3 regions of the Gracilibacillus sp. HCP3S3_G5_2 genome follow, and region 2 is predicted to be linked to each of the others. Evidence: riboswitches for the same ligand, from Rfam matches in the RefSeq annotation. Region 2 holds a riboswitch; each other region holds the start of a gene.
What was found. Region 2 has a riboswitch for S-adenosylmethionine ahead of ACTNEP_RS08000 (phosphoadenylyl-sulfate reductase). Riboswitches for the same ligand answer to the same signal wherever they lie in the genome.
Positions count from the first base shown of each region.

Region 1: another riboswitch for S-adenosylmethionine. It lies ahead of ACTNEP_RS12010 (acetyl-CoA C-acyltransferase); the one in region 2 lies ahead of ACTNEP_RS08000 (phosphoadenylyl-sulfate reductase).
Region 3: another riboswitch for S-adenosylmethionine. It lies ahead of ACTNEP_RS04655 (PLP-dependent aspartate aminotransferase family protein); the one in region 2 lies ahead of ACTNEP_RS08000 (phosphoadenylyl-sulfate reductase).

Region 1 is NZ_JBQHXU010000007.1:143,944-146,265, forward strand. It holds gene ACTNEP_RS12005 (GNAT family N-acetyltransferase) at 99-641, shown strand; SAM riboswitch class I at 739-854, shown strand; SAM riboswitch class I at 1,021-1,125, shown strand; gene ACTNEP_RS12010 (acetyl-CoA C-acyltransferase) at 1,204-2,322, shown strand, end outside.
Region 2 is NZ_JBQHXU010000004.1:193,394-195,715, forward strand. It holds gene ACTNEP_RS07995 (aldo/keto reductase family protein) at 1-603, shown strand, start outside; SAM riboswitch class I at 710-823, shown strand; gene ACTNEP_RS08000 (phosphoadenylyl-sulfate reductase) at 895-1,623, shown strand; gene ACTNEP_RS08005 (assimilatory sulfite reductase (NADPH) flavoprotein subunit) at 1,681-2,322, shown strand, end outside.
Region 3 is NZ_JBQHXU010000002.1:435,622-437,943, reverse strand. It holds gene clpP (ATP-dependent Clp endopeptidase proteolytic subunit ClpP) at 1-470, shown strand, start outside; SAM riboswitch class I at 685-800, shown strand; SAM riboswitch class I at 873-980, shown strand; gene ACTNEP_RS04655 (PLP-dependent aspartate aminotransferase family protein) at 1,086-2,322, shown strand, end outside.

The sequences.
Region 1 (2,322 bases), on a different contig from region 2:
GCCCATTCCACTTTTGGGTGAATTTTTTAAAAAAGTACTAGCATACAACTTCCCCTTCTGTTAAAATATTTTCAATTTACTAATTGGGGGGATGTAACTTGTTTGTAAACAGACTTGATGAAGATTTAGCCTTGAAACTAATTGATTTGAGAGATGCAGAAAAAGTATTTGCATTAACTGAAAATTCAAGAGACTATTTACGGGAATGGCTACCTTGGGTTGATACAACCTTAAAGGTAGAAGATACAAAAGCTTTTATTCAATCAAGTATAAAAGGGTTCGCCGACAATAAGAGTTTAACGACAGTCATCTTATATAAAAATGAAATTGTCGGGGTTGCCGGTTATAATAGCATTGACTGGTCCAATAAGATTGCGTATATCGGCTATTGGCTTGGTGCCGAATACCAAGGAAAAGGAATTATGACAAGAGCAGCGAAAGGATTAACAGATTATGCTTTTCATGAATTAAAATTAAATAAAGTAGAAATTAGAGCTGCGGTTGACAACCAAAAAAGCAGAAGTGTCCCTAAAAGGCTGGGATTTGTGGAAGAAGGGCATATCAGAAGTAGTGAATGGTTATACGATCATTATGTTGATCATATTGTATACGGAGTTTTAGCTGAGGAATGGCTGAAATAGTATATAAAATATTGTCGAAATATATTGACAATTTTAACGAAAGCATGCTAAAGTGTAGTATATTACTTGGATTTAAAAAATAAAATATAATAATCTTGTCTTATCAAGAGAGGTGGAGGGACTGGCCCAAAGAAGCCTCGGCAACCATTAAGTTTTTTACTTAATATAGGTGCCAATTCCATCTAAGTAGATTTTACTTAGAAGAGATAAGAGATTCCTAATGTTCATTTACGTCTCTCTATCTCTATTTGTAGGTAGGGAGATTTTTTATTGTTATAAATGATTTTGTTGCTTGCATCTATTTCTTCTCCTTGAATAATTGTAGATGGAAGGAAGCGAGCAAGTTAAGCAGTGATTCGCTAAAAAATGAATAGGTGATAGCTTATCAAGAGAGGTGGAGGGACTGGCCCAATGAAACCCGGCAACCATTAAGCAATGCTTAAAAGGTGCTAATTCCAACAGGAGAAATCCTGAAAGATAAGAAGAGCAGTTAAGCCCTCTTTTTATCGAAGAGGGCTTTTTCATTTATCGAAAAATTTATTTGAAAAAGGAGTAATCTCGTATGTCGATTGTTATTTTAGACGGTATCCGTACACCTTTCGGGAAATGGAACGGTGCACTCTCAGAATTTACAGCTGTAAATTTAGCGAGTATGTCATTGAAATATTTAATCGAGAAATATCCTATGATTCCATACATAGATGGGGTATTGTTAGCACAAGTTATTCAGGCTGGCCAAGGACAAAATCCTGCAAGACAAGTTGCACACGAAGCAGGACTCGACTCCAACACACCAGCAATCACACTTAATAACGTCTGTCTTGGGGGAGTTGCCACTGTTATTGATGCGGTTCGTCGCATTAAATTAGAAGAAGGTAGTACGTATATTGTTGGTGGTTTTGATTCGATGTCAAATGCTCCCCATGTTATCCCTACTCGGTCGATCAAGGGAATGGGACACCAAACAATAACAGACACACTACTACATGATGGACTGTGGTGTTCTTTAAGCAATCAATCAATGGGAGTATTAACAGAACAATATAATCTTGTATACGACATTGGTCGTGAAGAACAAGATCAATTTGCCGCTCTATCTCAGCAAAGAGCAGCAAAGGCGTCTGAACAAGGTTTATTACAGGACGAAATCCTACCGATTGATGGAGTGTTGACAGAGGATGAAGGAATCCGGCCAGAGACAACAGTAGAAACATTAGCAAAATTAAAACCAGCTTTTACGAAAGGTGGAACCATTACAGCTGGCAATGCTTCACAAATGACAGATGGGGCTAGCCTTGGTGTTGTGACAACATTAGAGCAAGCCCAACAAATGGAGACAGAACCACTTGCTTATATCATTGATTGGGCTGAAACAGCTGGTCCAGATACTAGTTTACACACGAAACCAGCAGATGCCATCCAAAAGATATTAGCTAACCAGAATTTGACAGTAAATGATATTGATTTATTTGAAATAAATGAAGCATTTGCAAGCGTCGTAATTGCCAGCTGTCAGAACCTAGCTATTGATTATGACAAAGTAAATATAAATGGAGGAGCAATTGCAATAGGACACCCGCTTGGAGGCACTGGCTTCCGTTTAATCGTAACCTTGGCACATGCTTTGAAACGACAGGGTGGGGGGAAAGGAATCGCTGCTTTATGTGGTGGCGGTGGTCAA
Region 2 (2,322 bases):
GTCGATATTTACTACTGCCACCGTTACCACCCTGATACACCATTAGAAGAAACATTACGTGCATTAGATGATCTTGTTCGCCAAGGGAAAGTATTATACATCGGAGTCAGCGAATGGACTGCCGAACAAATGACAGAAGCTATTCACCTTGCTGACCAAAAGCTGTTAGATCGCATTGTTGTCAATCAGCCAAACTATAGCATGCTTCATCGGTATATCGAGAAAGAAGTCATCCCTGTAAGTAAAAAGCATGGAATTGGCCAAGTGGTTTTCTCTCCCCTTGCTCAAGGTGTTCTAACAGGAAAATATAAAAAAGGAGAGGCTATTCCAAAAGATAGTCGAGCTGCTCAAGATAATTTAGATCTATCACGAGTATTAACAGAGAAAAACTTGGAAAAGGTCGAGGCATTGCAGGAAATCGCAGCTACCGAAAACCTTTCATTAGCACAATTAGCGATTGCCTGGATTTTACGCCAAGATAATGTATCAAGTGCCCTTATCGGTGCAAGTAAACCTGCTCAGATTGAAGAAAACGCAAAAGCAGCTGGTGTAAAACTTTCTCCAGATACAATTGAACAGATAGAAAATATATTACAACGGTAATCAATAAAAACCTAGTAACTTGGTATTATTTTTTACAGTTTTTTCAAAAAGACATTGACTTTTCCATTATTTGTGTATACTATGGTAGTAACGAACATAAATGGAATTCTTATCCAGAGAGGTGGAGGGGCAGGCCCTGTGAATCCTCGGCAACAGGTTCGCTAGCGTAACACTGTGCCAAATCCTGCGGAACAGCATATGCTGAACCGAAAGATAAGAAGGGAGAAATACACATTGCTTACCTTCTTATCTTTTGATAAGAAGGTTTTTTTAATGAGGAGGAAGCTATACATGCTGACTTATGAAAATTATTATGAAAGTCCATTAAACGGAGAGACACCTGACCCTCAAGATCCGACAAAAGGAGCACAGAAAATTTTAGAATGGGCATATCAAACGTATGGAAAGTCTTTGGTCTATGCTTGTAGTTTTGGAGCGGAAAGCATGGTTTTAATTGACATGATCGCTAAGGTGAAACCAGATGCTAGTTTAGTATTTTTAGACACTGGCCTACATTTTCAAGAAACCTATGACCTGATTGAGAAAGTCAAACAACGATATCCTTTATTAGATATCGAAATGAAGAAACCTTCCCTCACGGTAGACGAACAACGAGAGCAATATGGTTCAGCATTATGGAGCCGAAATCCAGACCAATGCTGTTATATCAGAAAAGTAAAGCCTTTAGAAGAAGCACTTAGCGGAGCTACCGCATGGATTTCGGGGTTAAGAAGAGCACAATCACCCACAAGAGCAAACACAGATTTCCTTAACAAGGATGAGCGTTTCCACTCCATTAAGGTATGTCCCTTAATTTATTGGACTTGGGAGGATGTTTGGGAATATATCGAAAAGCATCAATTACCATACAACAAGCTGCATGACCAAAACTACCCAAGTATCGGCTGTATCCCGTGTACATCACCAGTTACAGATGCTAACGATGAGCGTTCAGGGAGATGGGCTAACTTTCAAAAAACGGAATGTGGTTTACATGCTACTCCACCATCATCAAAGTAACTATTTTTTTATCACCAAATGCAAGTAAGTCTATCGGATTAATTAAAAGAGGTGAAAATGTTGACATTACAAGTGGTAAACAGTCCGTTTGATGAAAAACAGACGGAAATATTGAATCAGATTCTACCAACACTGACAGATGCACAAAAAAATTGGCTCGCTGGATATTTAGCCGCTTCCCAATCATCACAAACCGTGACAACGGCTGAACAGCCAGCACCTGCTCAAGTGGAAACCCGTACCGTCACCATTTTATACGGATCAGAAACAGGTAATAGTCAAGCACTAGCAGAACAGCTAGCTAACCAGCTAAAAGATATCCAGAGGGATGTTACAGTTTCTAGCATGGATGACTTTAAGCCAAAGAAACTAAAAGAGGTAGAAGATTTACTCATTATCACAGCAACACACGGTGAAGGAGATCCTCCTGATAATGCGATTCAATTCCATGAATATTTGCACAGCCGTAAGGCACCAAAGCTTGAAAAGGTAAACTTTTCCGTTTTGTCACTTGGCGATGAGTCCTATGAGTATTTCTGTCAAACAGGCAAGGAATTTGATAAACGATTAGAAGAATTAGGCGCTACCAGAATACATCCTCGGGTTGACTGTGATGTCGATTATGATGAACCCGCTGAAGAATGGATCTCAGATGTACTGACTGTGCTAAAAAAAGATGCCGGAAATTCGGTGAATACA
Region 3 (2,322 bases), on a different contig from region 2:
GTATTGTAGCACAGATGCTATTCTTAGCGGCAGAGGATCCAGATAAGGATATTTCATTATACATTAACTCACCTGGTGGCTCTATTACTGCAGGTATGGCGATTTATGATACGATGCAGTTCATAAAACCAAGTGTATCAACTATCTGTATTGGTATGGCCGCATCCATGGGTGCGTTCTTATTGGCAGCTGGTGAACCTGGTAAACGTTTTGCCTTACCAAACAGTGAAGTAATGATTCACCAACCATTAGGTGGTACACAAGGGCAAGCGTCAGACATCCAAATCCATGCTAATCGTATTATCGAAATGCGTAAAAAGCTAAACCAAATTCTAGCTGATCGTACTGGTCAACCATTAGAAGTAATTGAAAAAGATACAGACCGTGATAATTTCATGTCTGCTGAAAAAGCAAAAGAATACGGTCTAATTGATAAAGTAATGGAGAAGAAACCATCAGACTTAAATTAAAAAGAAAAAGTGGCGGAACTAACCGCCACTTTTTTTCGTTGAAAAGTTGATATTAAATGCTTAGTGTTAACAGTAATCCAAAGCTAGTACTTAGAAGAAGTCTCCACTTTTTATTTGTATTAATTTTCAGAAAATATCTTGACATCGTGTTTATCGCGTGCTACAGTATTACATAGCATTAATAAAAACGAGTAAACAACTCGGAATTATATATTTCTTATCTAGAGAGGTGGAGGGATCGGCCCTAGGAAGCCTCGGCAACCATTAAGTGAATCATCATTTAATACAGGTGCCAATTCCACTAAGTACATATACTTAGAGAGATAAGAGAGCGAATATACATATTCAAGTCTCTCTATCTCGGTGTAGAGAGACTTTTTTATGAACAATTGAATACTAAAACTCTTATCCAGAGAGGTGGAGGGACTGGCCCGATGATACCCAGCAACCATTAAGCAAAAGCTTAAAAGGTGCTAATTCCTGCAGGATATTTATCCTGAAAGATAAGGGGAAGACTACTGTTATGTCAGTTAAAGCCTTCTTCTTATCGAAGAAGGCTTTTTTTAATAGAGATAGTACTTAAAATGGAAATTTTAATTGGGGAGGAAATAAATAATGACAAATTTTAAAGGCTCAACTTACGATCCGGAAACAATTCATCTACATGGAGGGCAAGCGCCTGATCCGACAACAGGTTCACGGGCAGTACCTATCTATCAATCTACCTCATACGTGTTCCACGATACGGAGCATGCAGAAAGATTATTCGCTCTAGATGAGCCGGGCAATATTTATTCAAGAATTGGGAATCCAACGGTTGATGTCTTTGAAAAAAGGATGGCTCTTTTAGAGGATGGGGTTGCGGCTGTTGCTACAGCCTCAGGTATGTCTGCTATAACGCTATCAATTTTAAATCTGGCAAGTGCCGGTGATGAAATTGTTGCAGGCGTCAACTTATATGGTGGAACATACAATTTGTTCAATGTAACACTTCCACGTTATGGAATTACTGTTACATTCGTTGATCCAACAGACCCTGAAAACTTTAAAGCAGCGATTACAGATAAAACAAAAGCCGTTTACGGTGAAATTATTGGTAATCCTGGTTTACAGGTATTAGATGTGGAAAGGGTATCAGAGATTGCACATGATGCTGGTATTCCGTTAATAATTGATAATACTTTTGCCACTCCATTTGGATGTAAACCAATCACACTTGGTGCAGACATTGTAGTCCATTCTGCAACGAAATGGATTGGTGGCCATGGAACATCCATTGGTGGTGTCATTATTGATGGTGGACGTTTTAACTGGAATTCTGAAAAATATCCAGCGTTCACAGAGCCTGATCCAAGTTACAACGGTATTCGCTATGCAGTAGATTTTGGAACATTAGCCTTTATTACCAAAGTGCGTGTGCAATTATTGAGAGACTTTGGGGCAGCACTAAGTCCTTTTAATGCATTTCAATTGTTACAGGGATTAGAGACTTTGCATATTCGCGTTGAAAGACATAATCAAAACGCACTGGAACTCGCAAAACACTTAAATGAACATGAAGCGGTAGAGTGGGTAAGATATCCTGGTCTTGAAAGTCATCCATCCCATGAGTTAGCAAAGCGTATCTTAAATAATGGCTATGGTTCAATTATTGTATTTGGCATTAAAGGTGGACGTGATGCAGGTCGTGACTTAATCAACAATGTTGCATTATGGTCACATGTCGCGAACGTAGGAGATGCTAAATCACTCATTATCCACCCAGCATCTACAACACACCAGCAACTGACAAAAGAAGAACTTGAACAAACTGGTGTTTCAGAAGAATTAGTTCGCTTGTCTGTAGGCATCG